DNA from 2 places in the Paenibacillus physcomitrellae genome. Region 1 is predicted to be linked to the other one. Evidence: riboswitches for the same ligand, from Rfam matches in the RefSeq annotation. Region 1 holds a riboswitch; the other holds the start of a gene.
What was found. Region 1 has a riboswitch for S-adenosylmethionine ahead of CBE73_RS09685 (methionine ABC transporter ATP-binding protein). Riboswitches for the same ligand answer to the same signal wherever they lie in the genome.

Region 1 (11,587 bases):
TTACGGTGGCGGTATATAAAGCCGACTGGTGCGGAGACTGCAAATTCATCGATCCGTTTATGCCTGAGGTGGAGCAGGAATACGCAAGCCGCCTCAAACTGATTCAGGTGGATGTGGACGAGCTGGAGGAGATCAGCCGGGAACAGAATATCTTGGGCATCCCGAGCTTTATCGCTTATTCGGGCGGCAAAGAATTGATCCGGTTTGTGAACAAGCTGCGGAAATCCCGGACCGAAATCGAAGATTTCCTGAATAAGGCCGTTGCCGTACACGAAACGCTGAAAGCTCAAGCATAAATGTCACAGCAGGGCTTCCAAACGGCCTGAAATAGATAGACAGTGTTGAACATTTTGTCACAAGTCACCTGTGATATGGGCTTTGCCATCCGGTATAATGAAACTTGGAATGAATCTGTTTCATCTTCCGATAGCTGCTTGAAGCAGGACAAGTCGGTATGAAATGGATTCGGTTGGCAAAGCTTTCTAATAAAATATAGTGCAGGTGATAGAATGACAACCAAACAGTTGAAATGGCTGGCTTACGCGGCTACCTTGTTTGTATTTCTGGCCACCTTCGGCGGCGGCGTCGTGACCAAAACGGAATCCGGACTTGGCTGCGGCAGCCAGTTTCCGCTCTGCAACGGCAAATTTGTGCCCGCGCATACGCTGGCCTCGATCATTGAATATTCGCACCGCGGGGTGAGCGGTCTGGCCGGCATTTTGGCGCTTGCCGCTTTTGTGGCTTTTATGATTTGGCGCAGAAACCGTTTGGATCTTCGTATTTACGCTTTTCTGGCTTTATTGTTTGTTATCATTCAAGCGGCCATGGGTGCTTTGGCAGTCGTGTTCTCGCAGTCGGCGCCGATTATGGCGCTGCATTTGGGCTTTGCTCTGATCTCGTTCGCAAGCTCTGTGATGCTTTCGCTGGGGATCAGGGAACAGGACAAGCAGGAAACGGCGGCTCCTACTGAAGCTCCGCGCAAAGTTTCCAAAGGACTGCGCAACCTGAGTATTTTTACAGCGATTTATACCTACCTGGTTGTCTACACGGGAGCTTACGTGACCCATACCGACTCTGCTGGAGCCTGCTATGGCTTCCCGCTGTGCAACGGCAAGCTGATTCCGCCACTCGCCGGCGGGGAGGGCATTCAGTTCATGCACCGCGCAGCGGCGTTTCTGCTGTTCGTCGTCATCGCGGTTCTGGCACATTTTGCTTACCGCAACAAGTCGGGCAACCGTGAGGTTCGCGGACTCGGACTTGCCTCCATTATTTTGATCGTGCTGCAAATATTCGCCGGGATTTCGGTAACTTATACGGTTAATGATTACAACTGGTATTTGTTTACGTCGATCTCCCATATCCTTATTATCGAGGTATTGTTTGGCCTGCTGTGTTATATGGCGGTGCGCACCTCGCTGCTCAGCCGGGGCAGTAAATAAATAGCCGTTACTTGCTTAGTAAGCAAGTCCGGTTTATGTTCCTATTTGCCTTGAAGACCCGCAGCCGGTTCGCCGCTGCCGGGTCTGTTTGTTTTTCGGGGATATCAGAGAGGATTATTGCAGGATTCCCTTTAGAAATATGGTATAGTTGGAAGGGGTTTTAGAAGTTAGAACTGGTTATGGAAGTGGAGTTTGTCTTTCACTGATTCCGATAAAGTTAGAAATTCGCTTAAGTTTATATAGACAGCATCTCTTGGGAGGGAAATGGTTTGAGTTATAGAAATTTACGCCAGTGGATTGAAGCGCTCCGCAAAGAAAACGATCTGGCCATTATCGAGGCGCCGGTCGATCCTTATTTGGAGTTGGCCGAGATTCACCGCAGAGTCATTGAGGAAGGAGGCCCTGCGCTGCTGTTCACAAACGTGAAAGGAACGCCGTTCCCGGTGGCGACCAATTTGTTCGGAACGGAGAGACGCGTGGATATGGCGTTTGGACCTAGACCGGAGCAGCTCGCGAACCGGCTGGTCGGGGCACTGGACAAGCTGATGCCGCCTACGCCAAAGGCCGTCTGGAATGAACGGGGATTAATTTGGGACGCTATCAAGATGGGCTGGGGGACGGTTCCGAAGACCGTATCGAAAGCAGAGGCGCCGATTCTTCAGGTCTGCCGGACGGAGAATCCGTTGGCTGTATTACCGAAGGTGACCAGCTGGCAGGAGGATGGCGGGCCGTTTATTACGCTTCCGCTGGTGTACACGGAGAATCCTCTCAAAGCCGGTGATCATAACCTGGGGATGTACCGGATCCAGCTCTATGACGACCAGACTACCGGCATTCATTGGCAGATTCACAAGGGCGGAGGGTTCCACCACCATGAGGCCGAGAAGCTGAATCAGGCCCTGCCGGTAACGATTCTGATCGGCGGTCCGCCGGCCCTGATCGCTTCGGCCATCGCGCCGCTGCCGGAACATTTGCCGGAGCTGCTGATGACCTCGTTTGTGATGGGCGAACGCCTACCTATGGCGGAGAATCCGCTGGGCGGACACCGCATTCCGGCCGAGGTCGAATTCGCCATTCACGGCTCTGTTCCGCCGCATGAACGCCGTCCTGAGGGACCGTTTGGCGACCATTACGGCTATTATTCGCTGCAGCATGATTTCCCTGTGCTGAACGTTAAACATATGTGGCACCGCAAGGATGCCATTTATCCGGCTACGATTGTCGGTAAACCACGCCAGGAGGATTATTACCTGGGCGACTTCCTGCAGAAGCTGCTGTCTCCTGCATTTCCGCTTGTGATGCCTTCCGTGCACACGGTGTGGACCTATGGTGAGACGGGGCACCATTCACTTGCATCAGCGATCGTGAAGGAGCGCTATTCGCGCGAAGCACTGGTGGCCGGCTTCTCCATTCTCGGACAAGGCCAGCTGTCTTTGACCAAATTCCTGATGCTGACGGATGTCCATCTGGATCTGGCGGATTTCCGAAAGCTGCTGCAAACGGTACTGGAGCGGTTTAACCCTGCGACTGACCTGTTAATATTTAATAATACGTCCCATGACACGCTGGACTATACCGGCAAGAGACTGAATCATGGCAGTAAAGCCATTCTCATCGGTGTGGGCGACCCGGTACGGGATCTGCCAACGGAATACACCGAAGGCGAAATTGCGGAAATCGACCATATCGCCCCTTATCATAAGGGTTGTCTGGTTGTTTCCGGGGCATCCTATGAACGTGAGCCGGAGCTTGCAGCCAGGGTTCTTGGCCGCCTGCGCGAACGGGGCACCGCATGGCCGCTAGTTGTGCTGGTGGACGACGCCGAAACTGCAGCTTCCAGCACCAACAAGTTTCTGTGGACCGTGTTCACCCGTTTTAATCCGGCAACGGATATTTATTCGCAGGCCGATGTGCATCAGCACCATCTGGCTTACAGCCTGCCGCTGGTCATTGACGCCCGCATGAAGCCGGGATATCCGGACGAGCTAAACCCGCGTGAGGATATCGTCAAGCTGGTGGACGAGCGTTGGAAAACGTATTTCAAGGGTAATAAGTTAAAGGCCCTCTTAACCGGGCTAAATTCCATTCTTTAGCGATACGATCACCAAGAGGAGGGAAGGCTATGCTGCGCACTTTACTCGGAGAACCTCCGCGCGAGAATGAAGGTCTGATCGCGGATGCGGTAGACGCCATGGTCAAAACCGTTCAGCTGGCCGAACGGGAAATTGGACGCAGCCAGGATCCTACCCATGATTACCGGAAAATGGAGATTTTGACGCGGGGGCTGATCTCCTCTATCGACGAGCTGGAGCAAAGCGCTTTTGCGGCCGGCTTTTTCCGGGAAAAGGTGAAAACGGATTTTATCGACGATATGGATCCTCTGGAGAAAAGTGATTATGCCAGATACGTTTATTTCTACAAGGACGGCTTTATCCGATTATTCTCCCTGCTTGATAAGCTGGGCTGTGTGCTGGATGATTTCTTTGAGCTTCATACGGAGAAGGTGAAGCCGCACTATTCTTATTTTACCGTTCTAAGACAGTTTCCTTACTTGAAGGTACATACGGGATTGGGAACAGAGCTGGACGAGATAAGAGAAGCGTACCAAGAACCGATATCCGTGCTGCGGAAGCGTAGGAATACCGAGATCCATTTCATGAACATGGAAATGCAGGACGATTTGTGGCAGAGACATCAAACGCTGCATGGCAAAATCGAGCTTGAAGATCTCGACCGTTATATGAAGGATCTCTGGCTGGGCTACGAAATGGCGTGCAAATCGCTGATCGCGGTATTTTCGTATATCAATCAGCTGTTCGATAAGAATGAAGCCCATAGCCAAGATTGAAAAGGGTTGTTACCGGTTTCCAGAAACAGGTTGAAAATTTTCTTTGACAAAACATGTGAGACTTACTATACTAAGTTCTATCATCAACTCGTAATATTCAACCACAATTCCATATTTCTTATCAAGAGAGGCGGAGGGAAAGGCCCGATGAAGCCCAGCAACCGATTCAAATGTCATACATTTGGATGTCATGGTGCTAATTCCTCAGAATGCGCAGGCATTCTGGCAGATGAGAAGGTCTGATCTCTGAAGATTTAGAGAGCCCTGAGCATCTGCTTAGGGCTCTTTTTGATATTTTTGATTCACAACAGTCATAGATTTCGGAGCCGCAGCTTGCTTATTCTGTGCATGTAAGAGAAGGACAGGGCTTGGACGGCTGTATATTCCGATAAAAATCATCTGCTTAATTGGTTTGAGTGAAAGAGGGCTGAACAGATAACATGATCGAATTAAAAAATCTTACAAAGATCTACGGATCCAAGTCGAAGTCGACAACGGCGTTGTCGGGATTGAATTTGACCGTGGACAAAGGCGAAGTCTTTGGCGTGATTGGTCATTCAGGCGCGGGGAAAAGCACACTCATCCGCTGCATCAACCTGCTCGAGCGCCCTACCGGCGGTGAGGTTTGGGTCGGAGGCCGCAACTTGACGGCTTTGGGAAAAAGAGAGCTGCAGCGGGAGCGCCGCCGCATCGGCATGATTTTTCAGCACTTTAACCTGCTGTCCTCGGCTACGGTTTATGACAACATCGCTTTCCCGCTTCGCCTGGCCGGGACGGATAAAGCCAAAGTGAAAAGCAAAGTGGAAGAGCTGCTGAATCTCGTCGGCCTTGAAGCGCACAGCGGGAAATATCCCGCCCAGCTTTCGGGCGGACAGAAGCAGCGGGTCGGCATCGCCCGGGCTCTCGCCAGCGATCCGGACGTGCTGCTGTGCGACGAAGCGACTTCGGCGCTTGATCCGCAGACGACGGATTCGATCCTGAAGCTGCTGCTTGATATTAACCGCAAACTGGGATTGACCATTCTGCTGATCACGCATGAGATGCATGTCATTCAAAGCATCTGTGACCGTGTGGCGGTCATTCATGAGGGCGGCATCGTGGAGCAGGGACCGGTTGCCGAAGTGTTTCTTAAGCCGAAGCATGCGGTCACCAAAGACTTTATCAGCCGGGACGTTGCCGGTGCCAGCGGCAGTTCAGTTGAAGAGGGGCTGCCGAAAGCCCGAGTATCGAGCTTTTCCGGTTCACCGGATCAGCCGGAATCCTTGGTAGCGAAGCTTCCTCATGCAGACGGTGCAGACGGTGCCGTCTACCGGATTACCTGCCTGGGCGAGAACACCTACGGCACGGCCTTGTCCGAGGTGGTGCTGAGCACCGGCGTACACTTTGCGATCCTGCAGGGCACGGTTTCCACGATCAAGGAGGTTCCTTACAGCCAGCTGACGGTGAGTTTTACCGGAACTAGGGAAGCTGTTGAGCTTGCTGTATCCAAACTGCGGGAGCGGGAATTTGATGTGGAGGTGCTGAGTTAGCATGCTGGGATTGGACTTTTCGCAAATCGACTGGGAGGAAATGAAGCAGGCTTCCTTCGACACCTTGGCGATGATGGGCTATTCGCTCCTCTTCACGATCGTGATCGGACTTCCGCTTGGTGTCCTTCTGTACATGACGGCGCGTTCAAATAACCAAGTTATCAAATCTATATATAGTGTGATTTCTTTCGTCGTCAATATCTTAAGATCTGTTCCGTTCATCATCCTGCTGATTTCCTTGCTGCCTTTAACGAAGCTGATTGTCGGAACAGCGCTTGGAGTTACCGGAACAATACCGCCGCTGGTCATCGGCGCTGCGCCTTTTTTTGCACGGCTGGTAGAGACCAGCCTGCGCGAGGTGGACCGCGGCGTCATTGAAGCTGCTTATGCGATGGGCGCCTCCACCGGACAGGTGGTTCGGCGGGTGCTGCTGCCGGAGTCGCTGCCGGGTCTGATTGCCGGAACGACCATTACGGCGGTCACGCTGGTGTCCTACACGGCGATGTCGGGCATGGTTGGCGGCGGCGGCTTGGGCGACCTGGCAATCCGGTTTGGTTATTACCGGTATGAGAAGGAAGTTATGATCATCGCCGTGCTGTTTATGATCGTGCTGGTGCAAATTCTGCAGATGGCCGGCGACCGGCTGGTGCGTCATTTTACAAGGAAATAAGCATTAGGTATTCAAGGGTTCAGGGAACTAAGGATTTCAAGGGATTCAACGAATTCAAGGAATTAAGGAAACAACACATAGATACAGAGCAATCATCCTTATTCAAAATTTATGGTTCAAATGGAGGGTATTCAGATGAGAAAAATTACGCTTGCCTTGCTTACGCTTACGATGGTGGCTGTTCTCGCCGCCTGCGGCAGCAACAACCAAAACAATGCTTCATCCGCTTCGGAGGCATCCAATGCACCCCAATCCGCAGCGGCTTCTGCCGAACCGGTTAAATTGGTAGTCGGCGCAACAGCCGTACCGCATGCTGAAATTTTGGAGCATATCAAACCGGCTTTGGCCGCGGAAGGCATCGACCTGGAGATCAAGGAATTTACGGACTACGTGCTGCCAAACAAAGAGCTGGCCGACAAAACACTCGACGCCAACTACTTCCAGCATCAGCCATACCTGGATGACCAGAACAAACAGCTGGGCACCGATCTGGTCGGCGTTGTAGGCGTTCATGTGGAGCCGTTTGGCGCTTATTCCCACAAATATAAAACAGTAGAAGAAATTCCTGACGGCGCAACAGTTGCGATCCCGAACGATGCGACTAACGGCGGCCGCGCGCTGCTGCTGCTGGCTCAGAATGGCCTGATCACACTGAAAGACGGAGCCGGCATCGAAGCGACTAAGAAGGACATCGTCTCCAATCCGAAGAATCTGAAGTTCAAAGAGCTTGATGCGGCTATGCTGCCTCGTACGCTGGATGAAGTGGATCTGTCGCTGATCAACACGAACTATGCATTGGAAGCAGGTCTTGTGCCAACCAAAGATGCTTTGTTTATTGAAGACAAAGAATCCCCGTACACTAACCTGCTGGTAGCCCGTCCGGACAACAAAGATTCAGATGCGATCCAGAAGCTCGCTAAAGCGCTGACTTCCGACGACGTGAAGAAGTTTATTGAAGATAAATACCAAGGCGCGGTTGTTCCTGCGTTTTAATGAAAAATAACGGCATACGCAGGCAGACGCCTGCTGCTGTTGAAGCGGTTTTCCCTTTGGCCTGAACGGCCTGGGAAAACCGCTTTTTTGCATAGCGAAGAGGCGGCTTTCGATCCTCGGCAGGGGGATGAGGCGCTTTGCCTTGTCTTGTCGTGGGAAAGGGGCCCCTTGCTTTCCACCATAGGGATGCGAAGCGTTTTACCTTCCCTTGTAGGCCTGTGAAGCGACTTTGGCTCCCACTTATGTTAAGCGGTTTTACTTTCTCCTGTCAGGATAAATCAGCCTTACCTTCCTTTTTCAGGACATGCAGCGTTTTGCTTCTCTTTCATGCTGCTGGCCTGCTGCCCGCCGCTAACACGCCATGCGGTTGTGGAGAACATTTTTATCTCTTATACTATAAGAATTGGGGACAATAAGAATTGTGGTATTCTAACAATTGCTAAGCAAATAGGAAAAACGCCGAGGAGGTTGGAATTTGGACGCTAGGATTGCCCTTATCACAGGCAGCGCAAAAGGCCTGGGAAAACGCACGGCGCTGGCTTTGGCGGAGCAGGGCTATGACATTGCGCTGAATTATGTCCACAGCGAGCGGGAAGCCGGAGAGCTGGAAATGCAGATCCGCCAGCTTGGCGTACGGTGTATTTCGGTTCAAGGCGACATTTCCAAGCATGATGAAATTATAAATCTGGTTGAGACGGTAAAGCGGGAATTGGGCGCCATTGATATTCTGGTGAACAATGCAGGACCGTTTATCCGGGAGCGAAAGCTGTTCTCTGACTATTCCTGGCCTGAAATTCTTTCGCTGATTGAAGGTAACCTGACGGGCACGATGCTGCTGGATCATCTGGTGCTGGAGGGGATGCGTGAGAAAGGCTGGGGACGGATTATACACTTCGGCTTCGGACATGCGGCAGAATCAAGGGCTTGGCCTCATAGGTCCGTTTACGCAGCAGCCAAAACGGGTCTGGTATCATTCACGAAGACGCTGGCCGTCGAAGAAGCGCCCCATGGCATAACGGTTAACATGGTATGTCCGGGGGATATCCGAGGAGATAATAAAGAGAAATCCATTGCCGAGGTTTGGGGCCTGCAGGACGGGGAAACGCCGCGCGGAAGACCAGGCAGCGGGGAAGATGTAGCCCGTGTTATCGCCTTCCTCTGCCTGAGGGATTCAGACTTTATCACCGGCAACATCATGGATGTATCGGGTGGTCTTGATCCGATCCGGCCCCTGATCAAGCCGCAGGGATAAGCGGGGGCGATGCGATTATTCAGTTTAAAAGCAAACAAAAAGTCTTGGCATTCCGGATGGAACACCAAGACTTTCTATAAATAATTAGAATACCTGTACGACCTCTTGTACACCTTCGACTTCTTCGAACAAAGCGCGTTCGATACCGGCCTTCAGCGTAATCGTGGAGCTTGGGCAGCTGCCGCAGGCACCCATCAATTTCAGCTTAACAATGCCGTCCTCAACGTCTACCAGTTCAACGTCACCGCCATCGCGCTGCAGGAACGGACGAAGTTTGTCGAGAACCTCCAGCACTTCATCGTACAATGTATCTTGTGCATTTGTGCTCATTGATATCAACTCCTTTCAGAACATAATATTATTATAGTACAAATTAGTCTAAATTAAAATGGTGATAAAGTGAGGGGAATAACAGCATGAGACCCATCATTGAATTTTGTGTCAGCAATATGCATTTCGGAACCGACGAAGTGATGGAGAAGCTGGAGGAGAATCCGGACTACGACGTCATTGAGTACGGCTGTTTAAATAATTGCGGTTTATGTTCTGCAGCTCCATACGCTTTAGTTAACGGAGAAATCATCGAAGCGGACAATGCGGACAAGCTTTATGAACTTATTATGGCCAAAATCAAGGAGATGGAAGCCTGGGATGCGCTGGATTTCGATCTTGATTAAGTCCTTTTGATCTTCGTCTTAACCCGGTATCGGTTCGTGAGGACGATTGCTGACCCTTATTAAAACAACAAAATCCCCTTCCGGTTGGCCGGAAGGGGATTGTTTGCATTTTATGGAGCCTAACCGAGATGGCGTTTGGATTTCCAGAGCACTCCGCTTTTGAGAATACGCGGAACCCGTCCGGTTACATAACGTTTGCCCATCAGACCGAAGCCGGCTTTTTTGCCCAGCGAGCCGAGGGTGCCTTTCAGCTTGATAGCAGAAAGCTTTGGCGTTTCTCCGTGCCACTGTGCAAGTGCTACATGAGCGATCTGTTCGCCCTGACCTTCAGCAGCTTGAGCACTTGGTGCAAACGGCAGGCTTGCGCAGTCGCCGCAGACGAAAATTTCCGGATATTCCGGAATCTGATGGTATTCATTCAGCAGGACGCGTCCGGAAGGATCTTTGGCTACGTTCAGCTTCTGAACCAGCTCAACAGGCTGAATGCCGGCAGTCCAGATGGTTACGTCGGACAGGATTTCTTCAGAACCGTTATGAATGATTCCCGGTTCAAGGGAGGTAATGCCAATGTGCGAACGTGTTTCAACACCATGTTCATGGAACCATTTGGATACGTAGCGGGATAACGTCTCAGGGAATGCGGAGAGGACGCGAGGCCCGCGGTCCAGAATGGTAATATTTAAATCCGGCCGGCTTTCGCGCACTTCAGCGGCTACTTCTACGCCGCTCAGGCCGCCGCCTACAATATGCACATTGCCGTAAGGTTTCAGGTCATTGATTCTGCGATAGGTTTCGCGCGTCGCTGAGAACGATTGGATCGTTGAGGACACCTCTTTGGCGCCCGGAATACCGTGGAAACGATCGGTACAACCCAGTGCAATGACCAGCTGGTCGTATGGAAGCGGATCTGCAGCTGCAAAAATAATCTGCCGGTTCTCCAGATCCACGGAAGAAACCTCACCGTATTTGATTTGCAGCCCTTCATGCTCCGGAAAAGGAACACGCAGTTCCAAATCGGAAGAAGTTCCTGCGGCAAGCGCATAATACTCGGTTTTCATACTTTGGAACGGCATACGGTCCACCAGGGTCACCTGCACGTCGCTCGGAATATTGCCTTTAAAAAGATGGTTGGCCACGGTAACGCCGCCGTATCCGCCGCCAAGGATAACGAAATGTTTCATAGTATAATGAGTCCCCTTCATTTTGCCGCCGTAAATCTGCGGCACACTAATTTAGAACACCTTCTATATAAAACTTTAATAAAAAGCTGTCTACAACTAAAACATCCTGATTATTCGTACACCTGAATTTCGTTATAAAACGTATCTCTTTCAACCGGAATACGTCCTGCCCCTTTAATCAGCCAGATCAGTTCCTTACGGGTCATGCCTTCTGGTGTTACGGCTCCGGCCGCATGGCTGATACGTTCCTTAAGGATTGTTCCGTGAACATCCGAAGCTCCGAAGCTGAGAGCTACCTGGGTCAGCTGAGTGCCGATATTAATAAAGTAAGCTTTAATATGATCGATATTATCAAGCATCAGACGGCTGATCGCGATGGTTTTCAAATCCTCGTAAGCCGAGTTACGGCGCATGATGCTGGCGTTTTTGTTCTTAGGCTGCATGGATAGGGGAATGAAGACCATAAATCCGTTGGTCTCGTCCTGAAGCTCGCGGATCTGGATCATGTGACGGATACGGTCTTCATGAGATTCAATCGAACCGTAAAGCATCGTGGTGTGTGTTCTCATGCCCAGTTTATGAGCGGTACGATGGACGTCGAGATATTGGTCGACATTGGCTTTGTCCACTTTCATTTTCTGCCGGTATTGGTCGGACAAAATTTCTGCGCCGCCCCCGGTTAACGTTTTTAATCCTGCCTTTTGCAGTTCCTGCAGCACTTCTTTGATGCTCAGGCCGCTGAGCCGGCTGAAGAATTCAATTTCGGCTGCTGTATAAGCTTTCAATGTGACATTCGGGAACCGTTCGTTTAAGGCTTTAAGGGAATCCACATAATATTGGAAAGGCACATGGTTATTATGGCCGCCGACGATATGGAATTCACGGACCTCGGGATGGATATTTTTCTCTACGTATTCAATCATTTCCTGACCGGATAACGTATAAGCTCCTTCTTCACCCTGGTCTTTACGGAAGTTACAGAATGCGCAATAAGATTC
Region 2 (11,587 bases), 2.4 Mb from region 1:
AGGTAGCCGCGCTTGAGGCTCTGACGAACGGTCTGGAAGAGAAAGACCGGATGGTCGATTCCTATAACCAGCGCCGCCGCCTCGTCGTACAAGGCCTGCGTGACATCGGTCTGGAATGCCATGAACCTCAAGGCGCTTTTTATGCGTTCCCGAGCATTAAGTCAACGGGACTGACCTCGGATGAGTTTGCGCAGCGCCTGCTGGTAGAAGCCAAGGTAGCCGCCGTTCCAGGCAACGTATTCGGTTTGGGCGGAGAAGGGTATTTGCGCTGCTCCTACGCTACATCGGTAGCCCAGCTAAACGAGGCCATTCACCGGATGGGCGAATTTGTCCGAAAGCTGTCCTAATTTCTAATTCGGAATGCTTCCTGATTCTTGAGCCGGATAATAAAATTGAAAATTTTTCATGCTTATTTACATTTATTTCATTTTCGAATTGAACACCGGATATCCGGCATGGTATAATTTGAATCCTAAGGCTTTACTGGTAATATCCGGACGGCCCAAGGAAGGGCTGGCTGATCAGTCAAGGAGGAGTGGATGATGAGTTGCGGCGAATACAATTTGCCAAGTTATAACGGGATGATCATTGCTGAGGACAACAATAATCATTGGACGTTTGAGAGCCGAGGCATCCCCGCTCTAAACCGCAGGCTCTCCTTGGAAGATGAGATCAGACTGCTGCGAAGCAGAATGGAGAAGATTTTTATGGAAGAGCAATCTTTTACATCAGACATCGTAGTGGAAATCAGTACCCTGCTGGACCTGAAGATAAACGAATATATGAAGGTCAGAAGCCAGGATTGGAAACAATAATGTTTATTGAAAACCTATGTTAAAATAAGGGGAGATCCTGAATCATCAGGGTCTCCTTTTTGCTTCGAGAAAGCATTGGAAAGGCAGGACATATATCGATGAAAATCTATACGCGAACAGGCGATCAGGGGAATACCTTTGTCATTGGCGGTCAGGTCCGTAAGGATGATCTTCAGGTGGAGGCCTATGGTTCGCTGGATGAACTGAACAGCTTTGTCGGCCAAGCCGCTGCCGCTGCATGTGCAGACGGAGAGTCCTGGAATGACGAATTAAAGAAACAGCTCGTCCGGATTCAGCATGAGTTGTTTGACTGCGGTTCGGATTTGGCTTATGCCAAACCTAATGAACTTGGATATAAAGTCCATGGCGAATTGACCGGAAATCTCGAAGCGTGGATCGACTCCTGGGAGCAGGAGCTTCCGCCGCTGGAGCGTTTCGTGCTGCCCGGTGGTACGACGCTTGCCGCGGTCCTGCATGTCTGCCGAACGGTCTGCCGGAGAGCCGAGCGCCGGGTGGTCAGCCTAGCGGCTGAAACAGATATCAATAAAGAGGTTCTGCGGTACGTAAACCGGCTTTCGGATTATTTCTTTACGGCTGCCCGGCTGGCAAATGTGAAGGCAGGAGTTCCGGAAACCGAATATGAGCGGAGCGGAAAGGTGTTTCGTTGATTTCTATGAATGAATATTACAAGCCGATTTCATATCAAGTAACAGCTGCCGAAGAAGGCTGGATGCTGAAAACGGTACTGAACAGAAGACTCGGGGTTTCCCGCAAGCTGACGTCTCGTCTCAAACTGACCGAGCAGGGAATTACGCTGAACGGCGAACGCGTCTACATCAGCCATTACGTCAAAGAAGGCGACCTGGTAGAAATTCGGCTGGAGCAAGAAACATCGGAGGATATTTTGCCGCAGCCGATTCCATTCGATATTCTTTATGAAGATGAAGAGCTGCTTATCGTAAATAAACAACCGGGCATCATCGTTCACCCCACACATGGCCACTACACGGACACTTTGGCGAACGGCGTCGTGTATTACTGGCAGGAGAAGGGCGAGCGCTTCCGGTTCCGTCCCGTTCACCGGCTGGATCAAGAGACCAGCGGCGTGCTTGCTATTGCCAAGAATGCCTACGTCCACCAGCATATTTCCGAGCAGATGATTGCCGGTACCGTGCTGAAAAAATATACGGCGCTGGTTCACGGAACCCCGCCAGCCATGGAGGGCCGGATCGACGGTCCCATCGACCGCGATCCGCTGGAGCCGCACCGCCGCATCGTCACGGACAGCGGGTATCCCGCTTTGACGTTGTACAAGGTGCGGGAAACCTTTGCTGCAGGCTCGCTCGTTGAGCTGCAGCTGGGAAGCGGGCGGACCCATCAGATCCGGGTCCACATGACCTCCATCGACTGTCCGCTGATCGGCGACAAGCTGTACAGCTATGAGGCGCTGGGTCTGCCAGCGCCTGATCTCGAAGCGGCCGTGCGGCTGAACGCGGCCATTGGCCGGCAGGCGCTGCATGCCGCACAGCTTGGATTTGTCCACCCTCTCACCCGTGAAGAGATGGTATTCGAGGCGCCGCTGCCAGCGGATATGGCCGAGCTGAGCCGGCTGATGGCGGGCGGACAGCTCTAAGTTTTAGATTTAAGCTTTTGGTGAGTCGACTAGTGGATTTGTGGCACTTGTCTCGACTCTCGACTCTCGTATTTTTAAATAGACCGGAGGATTTTTCTAATGAGCAAATTAACTGTTTACCAATACCCGAAATGCAGCACCTGCCGCAATGCAGTTAAATGGCTGCAGACACACGGCCATGAACTGGAGCTCCACCATATTGTTGAAGCAGCGCCGACTGCGGAGGAATTAGGCCGGCTGGTCGAGCTGAGCGGCTTTGAGCTGAAGAAGTTCTTTAACACAAGCGGTGAGGTATACCGCGGCCTGGGTTTGAAGGACAAGCTGCCGTCCCTTTCGCGCGAAGAGCAGTTGAAGCTGCTGGCGTCAAACGGCATGCTCATCAAACGCCCGATCGTTACCGACGGTCAGCGGGTTACGTTAGGTTTTAAAGAGGATGAATTTGCCTCCGTATGGAGCTGAAAAATATAGTAAAATAAATAGATTCAGATATGTTTATTACTCAGAAGCTATTATTAAGGAGAGAGAAAGTTGACCGAAAGCAAGGAAGAAACACTGCTGCTTGTTGACGGCATGGCCTTGATGTTCCGGGCTTATTATGCCTCCGCAGTTACAGGCTACATCCGCCGTACGAAAGCGGGTCTGCCGACGAATGCCGTTTATGGATTTATGCGTTATTTCTTGGACGCGGTTGAGAAATTTGGGCCTACACATGTGGCGTGCTGCTGGGATTTGGGAAGCAAAACGTTCCGCACCGCTCAGTACCCGGCCTACAAGGGGAATCGTTCGGAGGCACCGGATGACCTGATTCCTCAGTTCAGCGTGATTCGAGAGGTGATGGACAGTCTTGGCGTTCCGAATATCAGCTCCGAAGGTTATGAGGCGGACGACTGCATCGGCACCCTGGCCGCCCAGTTCAGCCGGGAGATGAACGTGGTTGTGCTGACCGGCGACCACGATATGCTGCAGCTGGTGAACGAGCGGACAAGCATTGCCATTATGAAGAAGGGGTATGGCAATTATTTTGTCTATACTCCGCAAAGCTTGTTTGAAGAACGGCAGCTGACACCTGCCCAAATCATTGATGTTAAAGGGCTGATGGGCGATCCTAGCGATAACTATCCCGGAGTTCGCGGCATTGGTGAGAAGACGGCGTTAAAGCTCGTGCAGGAATATGAAAATGTAGAGGGCATTCTCGCCAATCTGGACAAGCTGTCCAAGGGGATACGCACCAAAATCGAAACCGATCTGGAGATGCTGCATCTGTCCCGCGATTTGGCGTCGATCCGCTGCGATATTGCGCTGGAATGTGATTTGCGGTCCTGCCGCTGGGAGCTGAACCACTCTGTGGTCGTGGCCAAATTTGAAGAGCTGGAGATGAAGAGCGTGTGCTCCTGGATGGGGGTTCAGGCGCTGTGAAATCTCTATTTTCGCGGTTTAGGCCGTTCAGCAGCGGGAATCAGGTTTCGTTAGCTGGCGGAAAAATCATCCGGCGCGGCCTGCTGCTGGCAGCGGCCATCCTGCTCCTTATCCCGGCTGCCCCGGGGCTTCGCCCGGCGGAGGCAGCCGGTACGATCCAGACGGCCGTTAAGACCGTCAAGGTGTCAGGGAAAAGCTTTACCGTCCGTACGGTAAAGATTCCGAAAGGAACGCCGGTAACGGTTGGACTGGCCAAACATCAGGTCGGGCAGACGGAAGCCTTTGCATCGACGATTAAGTCCTACAAGGCGCAGGCCGCAATTAACGGCGCTTTCTTCAACTCCTATGGCGGACCGGCCGATCCATACGGAACGCTGATTATTAAAGGAAAGATTTCCCATATCGGCCGTTACGGCACGACAATCGGCTTTCAGAAGGACGGCACGGCCATTATGGATACGCTGCGGCCTTCCTTGACCGGTAAAGTGACCGGAGCGGATGGCAAGCCGCGCAGCTGGTATGCTACTTTTATTAACCGTACGCCTGATGCTGGTGCAAACAACAGTATTTTGTTTACACCGGACCGGGGCCCCAAAGTCGGGTTTAGCGGCGGTATTGCGGTGACCGTTAGCGGCGGAGTTGTCACACATAAAGGCGTCAACGGAAATACGGCTATTCCGAAGCAGGGATATGTACTTGTATTCAGCGGCAAAGAGAAGGCCATGGCAGACCGGTTTGAGGTCGGCAGCAGCGTTGAGTGGAATGTAACTTATACGAACCAGGCCGGCAAGAAGCTGGATTGGTCCAATGTACAGACGGCTGTTGGCGCAGGGCCAAGACTCGTTACCGACGGCAAGGTGACTTTGAACGCTAAAGCGGAAGGGTTTAACGATCAGAAGATTCTGACGGCTTCGGCGGCGCGCAGCGGCATCGCCATTCTGCCAGACGGTTCGATTCTGCTGGCTACAGTGAACGGGGCGACCATGTCACAGTGGGCTTCCGTGATGAAGGCGCTTGGAGCCAAACAAGCGATGAACCTGGACGGAGGGGCCTCTTCGGCGTTATATGGGGGAGGCAAAATGTTGACCCCGGCGGGGCGGCTGCTCAGCAACACGCTTGTGTTCGGCAGCCAGGTCACGAAATAATAACAAGCCAGGAATCAGTCTGTAAAATGGGGTTCGCCCAGTACCTGGTGCAGGAAGCTCCCAAGCTCGGCTTCTTCCTCCTCGGAGAGTCCGTAAATCGAGGCCATATAACCGTCCTGCTCCAGATCGTCGGAGCCGAGGATGGCTGTTTTGCCGCTTTGCAGATCGGTAACAAGCTTTTTGCCAAAAAAGCGGTTGGTTGTGGTCACAGCCAGATCAAAACGTTTCAGCGAAGGACCGATAAAGGTCGCGAAACGGGTAGAGGTCTGTTCGGTGCTGTCCGATAGGAAATCAAGGTCGTGTTCAGGTAAGGTCATGAATAAAGTCCTCCTCAGATGCGTTCTTGACGTCTATTATATCGGAAAAAAACGCTTTCGGAAAACGGGAATCCAATCCCGTTCCTATTGACTGTCATACAGAATATGGTATTATAGTTAACAACAGTATACGTTTATCGGGGAAGCACCTCTCTTGCATGCAGGAGAGGTGCTTTTTGTGTTTTCGGAAGACACGTACCAGTGAAGTATGCTGAATTCAAGGAGGTGCAGAAATGCGTATCGTATTTTTGAACAGTATGGAGAGAAGGCTGCAGGAACGGGCAGGGCATGCAGATTTAGCCCAGGTCTGGATTGGAGAAGAAGGCGGAGTATGGCGGATTGGCTGGGATGAAGAAGGAGCAGCCGGCACCAAAGGCCAAATCTGGTTTGAAGGCGAGTCCTGGTCTGATATGCTGAGCCATTACCGCTATCAGCTGGCCGTAAAGCTGGCCGACGGATTCCGTCCGGTGATCAGCGGGATTTTTCATGAAGAGGAAGGCCATAGAGGGATGTGGACCCAGAAGCTGTATTGCTACAGCGAGCTGAATGGCAGCGAAGAAGTGTATGCCGAGCTTTCGGCCTGGCGCCGTCAGAAAGCTGCCGCAGCGGGCAAAGCGCCGTATTTGATTGCCAGTAACCGGCTGCTCCGCCTGATCAGCGCTTTCCTGCCTCAAACGGAGGAAGAGCTTACCCAGCTTCCTGGTGTCGGAGAGGTTAAAGCGGCTGAATATGGGGAAGAGATCGTAGCGATTACGGCCCGAATTGAACGCAATTGGCAGTTTCCTCTGGATTGGGTGGAGCAGGAACTGGATGAGGAAATCTTCCGCTCCTGGATGTACAAGCAGAAAGAATCCCGGTTTAAAGCGGAAATCGAGCGATCAAGCTTGCGCAAACAGCTGCTTGAAGCAATCCGTGAGGGTCAAAGCCTGGAGCGGATTCAGGATTTTACCGGTTTATCCAGACGGGAAGCGATTGAACAGCTCGAACAGCTGGAGAAGGAGGGCTACGATACGGAAGCGCTGGTAGAGCGGGAATTAACCGGGCTGCCGCAGGAAGAACAGACGGCAATCTGGAATGCCTATCTGGAGCTGGGAGACGCCCTGCTGAAGCCGGTGCTGCATAAGGTATACGGCGCAGATACGATGCAGCCGGGCAGCGGGGAGCTTGAACGGCGTTATGAATGGCTGCGTTTGATGCGAATCCGGTACCGGAGAGAGGCGAGGGGGACAGCATCAGCAGTAGGCAAACCGCAAAGTGCGTAAGAGATACGGATGCTGATGCTGATGCCTGCCCGAGCTATAATTTGATTAACCAATCCAATAAGGGCGAAGTTCAGCCTCCGGAATCCCGGGGACTGCTTCGCCCTTGACTTAATAATCCATTGATATGAATGCTTTCAAATCCAGTCTTTCTTCCGGAACAGGTAGAACATGCCTAGACCTAATGTGATCATGATGCCTATTACGATGAAATAGCCGTATTCCGTATGCACTTCCGGCATATTGTCGAAGTTCATTCCGTAGATGCCCGTAATCAGGGTCAACGGGATAAAGATCGTAGTAATCGCAGTAAATACACGCATGATTTCGTTCGCCCGGTTGGCGATACTGGACTGATAAGCTTCTCGTAAGTTGCCCATCAGCTCTCGGAACGTATCAAAGTTCTCGGAGATTTTAACGGCATTTTCATAAATATCGCTAAAATACTTCTGCAGCTGATCATCGATCAGACGCAGGTCTTTTTTATTAAGGACGTTGATCACTTCCTTCTGCGGCCCAAGCATTTTCTTCAGCCACAGAATTTCGCTTCGCAGCCCGATAATTTCATTCAAATGGGAACGTTTTGTATGAACAAGAATGTCTTCTTCCAGCTTCTCGATTTTGTCCTCGATCCGGTCGCCGACCAGGAAATAGTTATCCACTACAAGGTCGATCAGCAGATAAAGGAAACGGTCAGGTTCGCTGACTTCCTGCTCCCACAGAATCGGTTTAATAGCACGAAGCTCGTTCAGCTTCTGCTTGGTAACTGTAATAATGAAATGCCGGCCCAGAAAGACGTTCAAGGCCCGCAGGAAAATTTCCTCATCATCAAAGCGAATACTGTTCACGACGATAAAATAATGACTTTCATAGATTTCGATCTTCGGCCGCTGCTCCTCTTCACTGAGGCAGTCCTCTACTGCGAGATCATGCAGCCCGAATACAGGCTGAAGCAGCTCCAGATCTTCGGTATCCGCATCAATCCAGTAGAAACCTTCGGCTGGTGCAGTCAGCGTATCCTCCAGGTTCTCGACCGTGGTGAAGACGCCGGCATTGACATGACGGATTTTCATCTGATTCACTCCTTTGTTGTTCAACACAGGAGACATCAGCTTCCGGCTATTTTAAACAGCACGAATAAAATGCCGGTAAACGAAAGAACCCCCTACTTCCGTGAGCATTCTGCCGATTGAATCCTGTGCGGTTGTATGTTGCCCTTGGGGATTTGCTCTGCGGACTAGAGTCGCCTTCCATTACCGGTTCACCTCTTCTTTAATCCAGACTTTTAGCACTTGTCTAGTATAACGCCGGGTTATGAAAATTTTCAAGCGAAATCATGCTTGATTTAGCTCTAGGCCAGCATATGGCATGCAAGCCCGAAAGGTGCGGTGTGTACCCGCCTTCAGGCCTTATTATTTGCTTGACGAAAGGAAGAGGATGCTATACAGTAAGGGCATAGTAATGTTACATTTTCATGAACGAATTCAAGAAGTACACGAACAACAAATTGAATAAGGCGAAATCTTATCAAGAGTAGGTGGAGGGACTGGCCCGATGAAACCCGGCAACCGGCGAGCAATCGCACGGTGCTAATTCTTGCGGAACTTTAGGAACCCGTATTTTGCGGGACTCTAGGGTCTCTGAGAGATGAGAGAGGCGCATACACTATGACATGATATGACCTTTCTCGATTTTACGAGGAAGGTCATATTTGCTATATGCGCTCGTTCTTCTACCATAAGATTGCCGCTCAAAGACTGAAGAGGAGTGAAGATCTATGCCAATCAAGGTTCCTGATTCTCTGCCGGCCAAAGAAGTGCTGGCGAACGAAAATATTTTCGTGATGGATGAAAGCCAGGCTTTCCATCAGGACATCCGTCCGTTGCGGATCGCCATCCTGAATCTGATGCCAACCAAAGAAACAACAGAGGAGCAGCTGCTCAGGCTGCTGGCCAATACGCCGCTTCAAGTGGAGTTTACTTTGCTTCATCCCAGCTCCCATACTTCGAAGAACACTTCAGCCGAGCATTTGAAGCAGTTCTATAAGACGTTCAGCGAAATCCGGCATCTCCGTTTCGACGGGATGATCATTACCGGTGCCCCGGTGGAACAGCTCGAATTCGAAGACGTCAATTATTGGAGCGAAATTCAGGAAATCTTCGAATGGACCGAAACCCACGTCACTTCAACCATGCATATATGTTGGGCTGCCTTTGCAGGGCTGTTCTATCATTTCGGCATCGAGAAGGTTTCACTTCCGCAAAAATGCTTCGGTGTGTTTGCCCACCACATCAATGTTCCGAATACGAAGCTGCTGCGCGGCTTTGACGAGCAGTTCCTGGTTCCTCATTCTCGTCATACAGGTCTGAATAAGGAAGATATTGTTAAAGCAAACGGGCTCGATATTCTGGCCGAATCGGACGAAGCCGGTGTATACATTGCTTCAACGGAAGACGGGAAACAAATTTTTGTAACCGGTCATCCGGAATATGATCCTTTATCCCTGAAATGGGAGTATGACCGTGATACGGCCAAAGGCATGGATGTTGCGCTGCCGGTTAATTATTTTCCGAAAGACGATCCCACCCAGACGCCAAGATCCTCCTGGCGCGCCCATGCTAACTTATTGTTTGCCAATTGGCTGAATTACTATGTGTATCAGGAAACACCTTACGATATTGATGCAGCAGTCAGTCACGAATACCATATTTAGGAGGAAGAGCAGACATGGCAGAACATAACGCAGATAACAACAAACCAGACAATCAAACCGGCAAACTTCGCATTGAGAGCAGGCTGGCACAAATCGGTTCCATGGAGGAGCCGGTTACCGGTGCGGTTACTTATCCGATTTATCAGGCGACAGCTTACCGTCACCCGCGGCTTGGACAGAGCACGGGGTTCGATTATACGCGCACGAAGAACCCGACAAGAGCCGTATTGGAAAAAGCTGCTGCCGATCTGGAATCCGGCGATGCCGGCTTTGCCTGCAGCTCGGGCATGGCCGCGCTGCAAACGCTGTTTATGCTGTTCAGCTCCGGCGATCACCTGATCGTATCCCTGGATCTATATGGCGGTACATACCGTCTGTTTGAGAAAATATTGTCCCGTTACGGAATAACCGCAACTTATGTGGATACCAACGACTTGGATGCGCTGGAGTCTTCCCGCCGTCCGGAAACCAAAGCCGTATTCATTGAGACGCCTACCAATCCGCTGATGATGGTCACCGATATTGCCGCTGTCTCTGCCTGGAGCCGTAAGCATGGCTTCCTGACCATTGTGGACAATACGCTGCTGTCGCCTTATTTTCAGCGTCCTATCGAGCTCGGCGCAGACATTGTCGTTCACAGCGCTACGAAATATTTGGGCGGACATAACGATGTGCTTGCAGGATTGATCGTAACCAAAGGACAAAAGCTGTCTGAAGAAGTCGCCTTCCTGCACAACTCGATCGGAGCGGTACTCAGTCCAAATGACAGTTATCAGCTGATGCGCGGCATGAAGACGCTGGCGCTGCGGATGGAGCGGCACCAAAGCAATGCAACGGCGATTGCAACCTTCCTGAGTACGCATCCGCAAATCGCAGAGGTGTTTTACCCGGCGCTTCCGGGCCATCCGGGACATGAAATTCAGAACCGGCAATCTTCGGGGAACACGGGAATCTTCTCGTTCAAAGTGACAGATGCCCGTTATGTGGAACCGATATTACGTCATTTGAAGCTGATCGCATTTGCGGAAAGTCTTGGCGGCGTTGAGTCGCTGCTGACTTATCCGGCTGTACAGACCCACGCGGACATCCCGCTTGAAATCCGGGAAGCGGTTGGCGTTGACGACCGGCTGCTGCGTTTCTCCGTAGGCATTGAACATCCGGATGATTTGATCGAAGATCTGGCTCAAGCGCTGGAAGCAGCCCGGGCTGAAGTGGAAGGGGTGCGCTGAATATGAGCCATGAAGACGGCAAACAAGTTCCCGACAAACAAGTTTCCGGCGAACAGAAGGAGAAGGACCTGAGCTTTGATACACGATTGCTTCATTTCGGCTCCGAAGTAGATACCGCAACAGGCGCTTCCAGTGTTCCTCTTTACCAGGCTTCAACGTTTCATCACGCGGATGTCTTTAACCCTCCGCTGCATGACTATTCCCGGTCGGGCAACCCGACCCGGCAGGCGCTTGAAGATTATATCGCGCTGCTTGAGGGCGGCACGAACGGATATGCCTTCCCTAGCGGCATGGCGGCGATTTCCACCGCGTTTATGCTGTTCTCGGCAGGCGATCATTTGATCGTTACCGAAGATGTTTACGGCGGAACTTACCGTTTGTTAACAGGTATTTTGAACCGTTTCGGGCTTGAGGCTTCCTTTGTGGATATGACCAAGATTGAAGAGGTGCAAGCTGCTCTGCGGCCGAATACGAAAGGCATCTATATCGAAACCCCGTCCAACCCGACTTTAAAAATAACGGACATTGCTGCACTTGCCGCCTGGTCGAAGGAACACGGTCTGATCAGCATCGTTGATAATACGTTTATGACGCCGTATTATCAGCGTCCGATTGAGCTGGGTATTGATATTGTGCTGCACAGCGCGACCAAATTCCTCGGCGGGCACAGCGATGTGCTGGCCGGCTTGGCTGTAACAGCCAATGAAGAGCTGGGCCGCCAAGTGAAATATTTGCAGAACGGGCTGGGCAGCGTGCTTGGCGTTCAGGATTCCTGGCTGCTGATGCGCGGGATGAAAACCTTGTCCGCGCGTATGGCCCACAGCGAAATCAGCGCCCGCAGGCTGGCGGAATGGCTGAACAACCGGGAGGACATTACTGCCGTGTATTATCCGGGCCTGAGCGATCATCCGGGCCGTGGCATTCAGGAACGGCAGTCTTCCGGATATGGCGCAGTGGTGTCCTTCGATGTTGGCTCCGGCGACCGGGCCAAACGGCTGCTGAATGCCGTTAAGCTGCCGATTGTCGCTGTAAGCTTAGGCGCAGTGGAGAGCATTCTCTC

Region 2: linked by a shared signal. The riboswitch ahead of metA (homoserine O-acetyltransferase MetA) and the one ahead of CBE73_RS09685 (methionine ABC transporter ATP-binding protein) in region 1 are both predicted to bind S-adenosylmethionine.

The regions. Positions count from the first base shown of each region.
Region 1 covers NZ_CP022584.1:2,130,970-2,142,556, reverse strand. Annotated here, with positions in the region: gene CBE73_RS09705 (thioredoxin family protein) at 1-296, shown strand, start outside; gene CBE73_RS09700 (COX15/CtaA family protein) at 510-1,439, shown strand; gene CBE73_RS09695 (UbiD family decarboxylase) at 1,709-3,532, shown strand; gene CBE73_RS09690 (Cthe_2314 family HEPN domain-containing protein) at 3,562-4,287, shown strand; SAM riboswitch class I at 4,403-4,523, shown strand; gene CBE73_RS09685 (methionine ABC transporter ATP-binding protein) at 4,728-5,816, shown strand; gene CBE73_RS09680 (methionine ABC transporter permease) at 5,818-6,486, shown strand; gene CBE73_RS09675 (MetQ/NlpA family ABC transporter substrate-binding protein) at 6,622-7,479, shown strand; gene CBE73_RS09670 (SDR family oxidoreductase) at 7,955-8,731, shown strand; gene CBE73_RS09665 (NifU family protein) at 8,816-9,061, opposite strand; gene CBE73_RS09660 (YuzB family protein) at 9,148-9,408, shown strand; gene CBE73_RS09655 (NAD(P)/FAD-dependent oxidoreductase) at 9,528-10,589, opposite strand; gene mqnE (aminofutalosine synthase MqnE) at 10,700-11,587, opposite strand, start outside.
Region 2 covers NZ_CP022584.1:4,512,351-4,523,937, forward strand. Annotated here, with positions in the region: gene CBE73_RS20320 (aminotransferase class I/II-fold pyridoxal phosphate-dependent enzyme) at 1-347, shown strand, start outside; gene CBE73_RS20325 (aspartyl-phosphate phosphatase Spo0E family protein) at 540-815, shown strand; gene CBE73_RS20330 (cob(I)yrinic acid a,c-diamide adenosyltransferase) at 914-1,483, shown strand; gene CBE73_RS20335 (RluA family pseudouridine synthase) at 1,489-2,448, shown strand; gene CBE73_RS20340 (arsenate reductase family protein) at 2,548-2,907, shown strand; gene CBE73_RS20345 (5'-3' exonuclease) at 2,977-3,864, shown strand; gene CBE73_RS20350 (phosphodiester glycosidase family protein) at 3,861-5,009, shown strand; gene CBE73_RS20355 (DUF3055 domain-containing protein) at 5,024-5,326, opposite strand; gene CBE73_RS20360 (HRDC domain-containing protein) at 5,560-6,588, shown strand; gene corA (magnesium/cobalt transporter CorA) at 6,723-7,658, opposite strand; SAM riboswitch class I at 8,107-8,239, shown strand; gene metA (homoserine O-acetyltransferase MetA) at 8,363-9,298, shown strand; gene CBE73_RS20375 (aminotransferase class I/II-fold pyridoxal phosphate-dependent enzyme) at 9,313-10,527, shown strand; gene CBE73_RS20380 (trans-sulfuration enzyme family protein) at 10,530-11,587, shown strand, end outside.